Regions from separate parts of the Arthrobacter sp. FW306-1B-G06A genome, predicted to be linked through region 3. Evidence: riboswitches for the same ligand, from Rfam matches in the RefSeq annotation. Region 3 holds a riboswitch; each other region holds the start of a gene.

Region 1 (3,270 bases), on a different contig from region 3:
GCGTGTAGCCGGCGCCCCGGAAAAGCAGCCCCGCGGAATGGAGAATGGCCAATTGCCGGGGGTCTTTGCCGTCGAGGGTCCGCAGGTACTCGCCGTAGCTGGTCCCCTCGGTCCAAGGCCTGCCGAGCGCCCCGGCCTGCCGTTTGAAATGGAGCAGCGAGCGCTCATCGGGAGCGGGCATGGTGCGCAGGATTCCAACCTTGCCGTCTAGCATCAGCTGGGCCGCCGCCATCCCGGTCATGAGCGAAATCTGGGCGTTCCAGTCCTCGACGGGCAGCGAGGGAGCTGCGACGATCCTGTACCCCCCGCCGTCGGGCAGTTGGACGATTTCTTGTTCAGGCATGTTCAGGCTCGCTCCGCCGCGGCGGCGTTCGAGTTCCACCCGTTTGAGCCCGACCTCCTTGAGTAACTGCAGGACGGGATCAGCCGTCCCGGAATCGATCGCGGACTGGACGCCCTTGTAGTTGAGCTTGGCGCGGCTGCGTACGCTTGCCCGGCGAACTGAGACGGTGCGGAACTCTGCTTCGGCATCGAGTTCGAAGTCCCACACGAACGCTCCGCAGTCCTGGCCCGCCAGCAGGCTTCCGGCGTGCTCGCTGATGATCTCGGGGTGCAGCGGTATGCGGCCGTCCGGCGCATAGTACGTCTGTCCCCGGTGGCGGGTCTCGGCGTCGAGCGCTCCTCCCGGTGGCACAAAGGAGGGCACATCGGAGATGGCGTAGAGAACCCTGTAACTATTCCCGGACCGCTCAATGAAGAGGGCCTGGTCGAGATCCGTGGAAGAGGCCGGGTCGATCGTGATGAACGGAACGCCCGTGAGGTCCTGCGCCGGCAGCCTGTGTCCTGAAACCGCGGCCTCCGCGTCGCGCAGTGCTTCAGCGGGATAACCCGCGGGCAGCTCGAGTTCGGTCCGAAGCGCCGCCAGTGCTTCCGCGAGCTGGTTCGACGTTTCAGAGACGTTCGGGGCTATGCGCTGATGTGACACGAAAGTCAGGGTAACTCCAAAATCTCCCGGCGTCTCGCTAGGCCGCCGCTGCGTCCAGTGCGGCCAGGAGTGCCTGGGCTGCCGCCGTCGGATCCCCGGCCTCGGTGATGGCGCGGACCACAACAATGCGGCTGGCGCCGGCCCTCACTACGTCTTCCACGTTGCTGAGATCGATGCCGCCGATCGCAAACCAAGGAAGCACTACGCCGCCGACGGTCTCTTCGTCTGCCTGCTTCACCGCATCGGCAGCGTACTTCACCAGATCGAGCCCGACGGCGGAGCGTCCAGGCTTGGTGGGCGTGGCCCACACAGGCCCGACGCAGAAGTAGTCCAAGCCGCTCCGGCCAGGCGACGCGGCGACGGCTGCGTCAATCTGCTCCGGCGTGTGCGTGGAGAGGCCGATGATGGTGGGGTCGTGGAGCAGCTTCCGGGCCGAGTGCAGCGAAATGTCCTTTTGGCCGATATGGAACACCGGTGCGCCGGCGAGGGACGCTACGTCCGCGCGGTCGTTGACTGCCCAGAGGCGCCCGTGACGCTGCGCCACGGATTGCAGGATCTCCAGGAGTTCCAGTTCCTCGGCCGCTTCAATGGTCTTGTCGCGCAGCTGGATGATGTCCACGCCGCCTTCGAATGCGGCATCGACAAACTGCTCAAAATCACCCTGTTGCGTGCGGGCGTCGGTGCAGAGGTACAGGCGGGCGGTGGTGTGGACATCGTGCGGGGTCATGGAAACAGAGTAGTTCCTCTAAACTGGGCTGGTACCGCGGGAGCCGCGGCGGCAGTCACAATCGCCGCGCGGCTGAGAGGGCTTCAGCGCCGACCGCTTGACCTGATCCGGCTAGTACCGGCGTAGGGAAGGACTCCATGGACGAAGTAAACACCCAGCACGGGCCCCTGCGTGCAGACGTGGCGGTGATCGGGGGCGGCGTCATTGGCCTGGGCATTGCATGGGAAGCCCGAAGGTCGGGCCGCTCGGTTGCCCTGATCGATCCCGCGCCGGCCAGCGGCGCTACTTTCGCGGCGGCGGGGATGTTGGCACCAGTCAGTGAACTGCACTACCAGGAAGAGGACCTCCTGGAGCTCATGCTCGAATCGTCGGCGTTGTGGCCGGACTTCGAACACAATGTGACCGGCTCACGAACCGGACGCAGCACGGGTTACCGGACGACGCCGACCCTCGCCGTGGGTGCGGACGCAGCGGACCGCCGGGCGCTCGCCGATCTTCGGGACGTCCAGCTGGCCCATGGCCTGGTGGTGGAATCCGTGCCGTTGCGCGAAGCACGGGAGCGTGAGCCGCTCTTGAGCCCGCAGATTTCCTGTGCCTTCGACATCCCGGGCGACCACCAAGTGGATCCTCGCCGGCTTTCGGCCGCGATTCTAGGCGCTTTGGCAGACCACGAGCCCGGTAGCTCCAGTTGGATTCCGGGGGCCGAGGACGGTTTCGCGGTCCGGGACACTGCGGCGGGCCTCCTGTGGGAGGACGGGCGCGCCGTCGGGGCCGTGCTCGGCTCAGGCATCGAAGTGCTTGCCACGGAAACGGTGGTAGCCAACGGACTCGATGCCGCCCGCGTAAAAGGACTGCCGGATGGATTGTCGCTCCCGTTGCGTCCCGTCTACGGCGACATACTGCGGCTGCGCGTCCCGGCCCACCTGCAACCGCTGGTCACCGCCACGGTCCGTGGAATGGTGCGCGGAGTGCCCGTCTACATCGTTCCCCGCGATGACGGGACCGTGGTGATCGGCGCGACGCAACGTGAGGACGGATTGTCGTCGTCCGGGGGAGCGGCCAACCCGGTGTCAGCCGGCGGCGTCTACCAATTGCTCCGCGACGCCCAGGTATTGGTTCCGGCCGTTGCCGAGCTGGAACTCCTCGAAGCAACTGCCCGGGCCCGTCCGGGCACCCCGGACAACGCACCGCTGCTGGGCCGCGTCGAAGGTCGGGAAGGAACCGTGCCCGGCCTCATCGTGGCCAGCGGCTTCTTCCGCCATGGCGTGCTCCTCACTCCGGCAGCGGCGAAAATCTGCGTTGGACTCATGGATGGCACCGCCGATCCCCGGTGGAACAAATTCCGCCCGGACCGCTTCTCCCGCCCGCACTCAGCAGCAAGGGCTTCCGCAGACGGCCCATCGGCCGATACCTTAAATCCCCTTCTGAAGGACCACGCATGAACATCAAATTGAACGGCGCAGACCACACGCTGAGCGACGACGCTTCCGTCACCACCCTTGTCAGCCACATCACCGGACGCGTTGTGGATTCCAGCGGCCAAGCGGCCGACGGACGC
Region 2 (3,270 bases), on a different contig from region 3:
GCCGGTCTTGACGTCGTCCTTGTTGGGCAGGCCCAGATGTTCCTTCGGGGTGACGTAGCAAAGCATCGCGGTTCCGTAGCGTGCGATCTCCGTCGCGCCGATGGCGGAGGTGATGTGGTCGTAGCCCGGGGCGACGTCGGTGACAAGGGGGCCCAGCGTGTAGAACGGCGCGCCGTCACACAGCTCCTGCTGGCGCTCCACGTTCTCCCGCACCAAGTGGAACGGGATGTGTCCGGGGCCTTCGACCATGACCTGCACGTCGTACTGCCACGCGCGCTTCGTGAGCTCGGCCAAGGTGTCCAGCTCGGCGAACTGCGCGGCGTCGTTCGCGTCCGCCGTCGCGCCCGGGCGCAGTCCATCACCCAGCGAGAACGCGACGTCGTACTTGGCGAAGATTTCGCAGAGCTCGTCGAAGTGGGTGTAGAGGAAGTTTTCCTCGTGGTGGGCCAGGCACCAGCCCGCCATGATGGAGCCGCCACGGGAAACGATGCCCGTCACGCGGTTCGCGGTGAGCGGCACGTACCGCAGCAACACGCCGGCGTGGATGGTCATGTAGTCCACGCCCTGCTCGCACTGCTCAATGACGGTGTCGCGGAAGATTTCCCACGTGAGCTTGTTGGCTTCGCCGTTGACCTTCTCGAGGGCCTGGTAGATGGGTACCGTGCCGATCGGTACGGGGGAGTTACGAATGATCCATTCGCGGGTGGTGTGGATGTCATCGCCCGTGGACAGGTCCATGACGGTGTCGGCGCCCCATTGCGTTGCCCACTGCAACTTGTCCACTTCTTCGGCGATGGAGCTGGTGACGGCCGAGTTGCCGATATTGGCGTTGATCTTCACCAGGAACGCCTTGCCGATGATCATCGGTTCGGATTCGGGGTGGTTGATGTTGTTGGGGATGATGGCCCGGCCGGCAGCGACCTCGCTGCGGACGAGTTCCACATCGCAGTTTTCGCGAAGTGCCACGAACTGCATTTCGGGCGTGACGATGCCCTGTTTCGCGTAATGCATCTGTGTCACGGTCTTGCCGTCGACGGCGCGGCGGGGCACCGGCTGTGCCCCCTTCCACTCCGCGGAGGCGGCGCCGCGGCGCACGGCCGACTTGCCGTCGTCGAGCAGGTTCCGTTCGCGGCCGCTGTAGGCCTCAGTGTCGCCGCGGGCTTCGATCCACTCGCTGCGGAACGGTTCGAGGCCCACTACGGGATCACTCCCGGGTCCGGCGGTCCGGTACACCTGGAACGGGGCGTTGGCCTCGCCGTTGGGGGACGGTTCGAGGGCGATTTCCGTCACTGGAACCCGGATTCCCGTGTCGGCATCCTCCAGGAACGCGAGGGAATGCGACTTGAGGGATTGGGTCACATCGTGGTCCGATCCCTTTTGGGTAGGGCTCAGCTGTGTTTCTTTGGTGCTCAAAGGATTACTCACTTCCTTCGCCGGCATTACCCGGACAGGTTCAACGGTCGCAGGCTGCATCAGCCCGATCTCAGCCCTTGCAAGGGCCCCCGTGTGGTCGTAGACGAAGCTACCACAGCTGCCAGCGCTTGTGACAGATGTGACCGCGCCGGCGAAGCCCCCGGGAACTAGGGTGGAATCATGGCGGAAATCATCGAATTCAGCGGCGCCGTCCTCACCGGGCCGGAGGAGGAACGGCGCGGCCTCTGGTCGGTCGACGGACGGCTGACCTTCGTCCGGCCCCTTGCGAAGCCCGACGTCGTCCTGGACGGTTGGGTGCTTCCCGGCCTGGTCGACGCGCATTGCCACGTTGGCTTGGGCAAGGGCGGAGCTGTCGACGAGGAGACTGCCCGCCTGCAGGCGACTGCGGACCGGAATGCCGGGACCCTCTTGATCCGCGATGCCGGATCCGCAAGCGACACGCGCTGGCTGCAACGCCGGGCGGACATGCCGAGGATCATCCGCGCGGGCAGGCACATCGCGAGGCAACGGCGGTACATCCCCGGGCTGGCCGAAGAGGTGGAGCCGGAGGATCTGATGGAGGCAGTCCGCAAGCAGGCGCGGTCCGGAGACGGCTGGGTCAAGATCGTGGGGGACTGGATCGACCGCTCCGCCGGGGATCTCGGCCCGTCCTTTCCGGCCGCCGTCGTCAAGGACGCCGTCGCGGCCGCACACGACGAGGGGGCGCGGGTGACCGCCCATTGCTTCGCCGAAGGGACAATCGATGACATGCTCGACGCCGGGATCGACTGCATCGAGCACGCCACCGGATTATTGCCCCACCACATTCCCCGGCTGCTGGACCAGGATGTGCCGATTGTCCCCACGCTCATCAACATTGCGACGTTTCCGGCCATCGCGAAGCAGGCTGAAACCAAATTTCCGCGCTACGCCGCCCACATGATCGCGTTGTGGGAGGGCCGGCATGAGCGGGTCCTTGAGGCGTTCGACGCCGGAGTGCGGGTGTACGCCGGAACCGACGCCGGAAGCGTCATCAAACACGGCCGGATCGGCGAGGAGATCCTGGAACTCCAGCGGGCGGGTCTTCCGGCGGCCGCCGCCCTCGATGCTGCCTGCTGGTCCGCCCGTGAGTGGTTGGGTGCCGACGGCATCAGCGAAGGCGCCAGCGCAGACGTCGTGCTCTACGCAAAGGATCCCCGAGCGTCCCTTGAGATCATGCTGCAGCCACGATGCACCGTTCTGAGGGGACACATTTCAGGAAGCGCCGGGCATTAGGAATAAATTGAAGCTTCAAGTAATTTAGATACATAGAGGTTGCCGAAGGGCGGCGCCACAAAAAGCCGGGAGTTTCACATGACCATCACATCCAGCCAGGATCTCCTTCCTGCCGAACTCACCATGGGCACTGTCATGCTCAAAGTGGGGGACATGAAGCTCATGGGCGACTACTACCAGCGGGCGCTGGGGCTGGACGTTGTCGCCGAACAGGACGGCGGGCTCTACTTCGGCCGGCTAGGCAAGCCGTTGGTGCACCTCGCGCCGGCCGCTGGTCTCCAGATCCCGGGCCGCGGAGAGGCCGGACTCTTCCACACGGCGCTGCTTTTCGAGGATCAGCCCTCGCTCGCCGCAACTGTTGCCTCCGCCGCGCAGTACGAACCCCACGCCTTCGTCGGCAGTGCCGACCACTTGGTCAGCGAAGCCTTCTACTTCACCGACCCGGAGGGCAACGGCATCGAACTCTACTACGACAAGCCCCGTGAAGGCTGGGAGTGGAACGGCAGCTCGGTCGTGATGGACAGCTTGCCGCTCCCGCCGCAGCGCTACCTCCAGCAGCACCTGAGTGAAGCGGCCGTGACG
Region 3 (3,270 bases):
GCTGCCACAGACTGGCTATGCCGCCATCCGGTACCGTGCCCGTCCACCTTACCCTGCCGGCCGTGAAAAGCTCGGATCCTCACGCCGACACGCTGCAACGCCTGCGGGGACGGGCCCCGTTCCGGTGCCTCCTCCCCGGAAGACCGGCTCAGCCGTGCAACCTTGGAGCATCGAAGAACGCCGTTTCATAGCGGCAGGATTGGGCAAACGCCTCCATCATCGCTGTGCGCTCTGCGGGCGACGCAACCTGCGCGGCGGCATCCGTGATGTCGATCGCCTTGCGGGTGGCCTCCGCGAACGCCTCGTCCGCGTAGGTGCGCAGCCAATCCGCATAGGGGTGCTTGTCCGATGCTCCGGCCTCGACAAACCCATGGTGGAGCCGCTGTCCCACCTCGGCGTACAACCAGTAGCAAGGCAACACGGCAGCAACCAGCACCGCATAGCTTCCCGACGCCGATGCCGCCAGCAAGTGGTCCACGTAGGCCTTGGTGACCGGGCCCAGCTCTCCGCTCACCTGGCGTCCACTGAGCCAATTCCGGTGCAGCTCGGATTCGACTTCAAGGCACATCTGCGAGCCGCGGGCCCAGAACAGCTGTTCGGTTTCACTCGGAGCGAGGGCGCTTGCCCGCGCCAGGACCCTGGAATAGCCGTTGAGATAGATGGCATCCTGGGACAGATAGTAGCTGAAATTCGCTTCGCTGAGACCACCGGATTGCAAGTGCTGGATGAAGTCCAAGCCATAAATGGCTGCCAGTTCCGTTTGGGCGGCGTCCCACATCCGGACGGCGAAGTCCCCCGGTTGAAGGGCCTGCTGGAGCGCGTGGAAATGATGGATCGGCCCGTTGCCCTTCCCTACTTCCAGCACCTCGGACCGGGTCAGCGCCTCCTGGAGCCAGGGCTTGACGACACGCAAAGCAGACTCCCAATCGCCGAGCCGCGCCTTGGCCGTCGCCATCGCCGACGACAGGGAACATCCCGTCCCATGGCTATTGCGGGTCTCCACCCGTTGGCCGGCGAATTCCACCACGTCCTGGCTCAGGACTCCCCCGGTATTGACCAGGGCATCGGGGCAGCCGGCTCCCTGCAGATGGCCCCCCTTCACCAGGACGGTGTTTCCGCAGCTAGCGGCCAGGCGTTTGCCTTGCTCCAACGCCGATGCCCAATCAGTGGCAACAGGCTCGCCAAGCAGCATGGCCAATTCCGGAAGGTTGGGGGTCACCAGGTCTGCGAGGGGCAGCAGTTCCCGCAGTGCGGTTTCAGCGGACTCCGCGAGGAGCCTGTCGCCGCTGGTCGCGATCATCACTGGATCCAGGACGACGACGGAGGGGCGCGCCTTGCCGAGCCAGCGGCGGACTTCGTGGATGACCGCCGCGTCCCCGAGCATGCCGATCTTGACGGCATCAACCGTGATGTCGTCGCTAATGGCGTCCAATTGCTGGCGCAGGAACTCCACGGGAGGCACATGGACGCCAGTGACGCCCTGTGTGTTTTGTACAGTGAGCGCCGTGATGACGGCCATGCCGTAGCCGCCGTTGGCCGCAATGCTCTTCAGGTCTGCCTGGATCCCGGCACCACCTGAGGGGTCCGAGCCGGCGATGCTGAGGACCCTGGGGATGGGGCGCTGGATGGCCTTGAGCGGGTAGACAGATGATTGCGCCGAAACAGTCATGCGAGACATCCCTTCGCCGGTGCTAACCGGACAGGTTCAACGGGTCTGGTCTCAGCCGGCTCGGTGCGCGGCACCCCGTGTCAGTCCCCCAGCTTAACCCTGATCACGCCTCGCCCGCTGAAATCGCCCATTGCAACCGGACTGCCAGGGTCGGCGGATTGGCCCACAACGCCGAAACCCCGGCGGTTTCCACAGGAGCGGAAACGGCCGGGGCTTAGGCACGGTACTGCGTTCAGAGTTCGGACTTCGGCACACCGACGCCGAGGATGATCGGTTCCGCTGCCGCCGTCGGCTTCGTCGGGGCGGCGTCTGCTGCCTTGGCCTCGTGCGCGGCCCCACCGGAAGCAGCCGCGGCAACCTCGTGGTGCTCCACGTTGGTGGCGTTGGCGGCACCCTGGGCCCGGCTGGCGCTACGGTTGCGTCGGCCTCGGCGTCCACGCGAACCCGAGTCCGGGGATTCACCGCTTGCAACGGCTGCGGGGGCCCCTGCGGGGGTTTCCTTGGCTGACGTTGACGTCGTGGGGGTGTCCGGAGCTTCTCCGAGGCCTGCGAATGCCTGTGCCAATAGGTCCAGGCTCATGGCAGGTGTGCCACTTGCAGCCTCCTCTTCGTGATGGACGAAAGGCAACGCAACTTCCTCGCCGCCGAATCGCAGCACAGGCTTCGAACGTTCCTCGCCACTCGAAGCAGCGGCCGGAGCCTGGACCGGGGCCGCTGGGGCCTGGACCGGGGCTACTTCCGCTGCGTGCCCGTCGGCGAGCAATTCCGCCGCGTGGTGGAGCTCGTCGTCGTGCAGGTGGGCAGCGTGGGCTGCAGCCGCGATGGTGGCAAGGGCTGCACGGGTGGCTGCCTGCCGGTTCGGGTCGGTGGATTCCACAGTGTGGACCGGCACCGAAGGGGTGACGGGCAGTTCAGTGGTCCCCGGCCCCGTGCCGCGGCCGCGGCGACGCTTGCGCTGCTCGGGGCGGACGGCTGGCTGTGACTCCGTGCGCGGGTGGTGGTGTTCAGCTGCCACGACGTTGGCCCGACGGTGCTCCACGGGCTCGTCGTGCGTGACGATTCCGCGCCCTGCGCACGTCTCGCACTGCTCGCCGAAGACCTCCAGCAGGCCGGTGCCCATGCGCTTGCGGGTCATCTGGACCAATCCAAGCGAGGTCACCTCGGCGACCTGGTGCTTGGTACGGTCCCGGCCGAGGCACTCGACCAGGCGGCGCAACACGAGATCGCGGTTGGATTCCAGGACCATGTCGATGAAGTCGATGACGATGATTCCACCGATGTCGCGCAAGCGGAGCTGGCGGACCACTTCCTCGGCAGCCTCAAGGTTGTTCTTGGTGACGGTCTCCTCGAGGTTGCCGCCGCTGCCGGTGAACTTCCCGGTGTTGACGTCGACAACCGTCATGGCCTCCGTGCGGTCGATCACGAGCGAACCACCGGAGGGCAGGAAGACCTTGCGCTCCAAGGCCTTGTGGATCTGTTCGTCCACGCGCCATGCCGAGAAAATGTCCTGGTCCGAGGTCCACTTCTCAAGGCGTCCCACCAGGTCCGGCGCCACGTACGTGACGTAGGCCTCGATGGTGTCCCAGGCTTCATCGCCGGAG

The links. Region 3 has a riboswitch for thiamine pyrophosphate ahead of thiD (bifunctional hydroxymethylpyrimidine kinase/phosphomethylpyrimidine kinase). Riboswitches for the same ligand answer to the same signal wherever they lie in the genome.
Region 1: another riboswitch for thiamine pyrophosphate. It lies ahead of thiO (glycine oxidase ThiO); the one in region 3 lies ahead of thiD (bifunctional hydroxymethylpyrimidine kinase/phosphomethylpyrimidine kinase).
Region 2: another riboswitch for thiamine pyrophosphate. It lies ahead of thiC (phosphomethylpyrimidine synthase ThiC); the one in region 3 lies ahead of thiD (bifunctional hydroxymethylpyrimidine kinase/phosphomethylpyrimidine kinase).

The regions. Positions count from the first base shown of each region.
Region 1 covers NZ_JBYSXB010000006.1:107,091-110,360, forward strand. Annotated here, with positions in the region: gene AC3WJM_RS04945 (RNB domain-containing ribonuclease) at 1-985, opposite strand, end outside; gene thiE (thiamine phosphate synthase) at 1,023-1,712, opposite strand; TPP riboswitch at 1,739-1,858, shown strand; gene thiO (glycine oxidase ThiO) at 1,850-3,154, shown strand; gene thiS (sulfur carrier protein ThiS) at 3,151-3,270, shown strand, end outside.
Region 2 covers NZ_JBYSXB010000016.1:74,768-78,037, forward strand. Annotated here, with positions in the region: gene thiC (phosphomethylpyrimidine synthase ThiC) at 1-1,413, opposite strand, end outside; TPP riboswitch at 1,409-1,516, opposite strand; gene AC3WJM_RS10420 (amidohydrolase family protein) at 1,594-2,688, shown strand; gene AC3WJM_RS10425 (VOC family protein) at 2,767-3,270, shown strand, end outside.
Region 3 covers NZ_JBYSXB010000026.1:60,555-63,824, reverse strand. Annotated here, with positions in the region: gene thiD (bifunctional hydroxymethylpyrimidine kinase/phosphomethylpyrimidine kinase) at 149-1,669, opposite strand; TPP riboswitch at 1,661-1,757, opposite strand; gene AC3WJM_RS14520 (Rne/Rng family ribonuclease) at 1,902-3,270, opposite strand, start outside.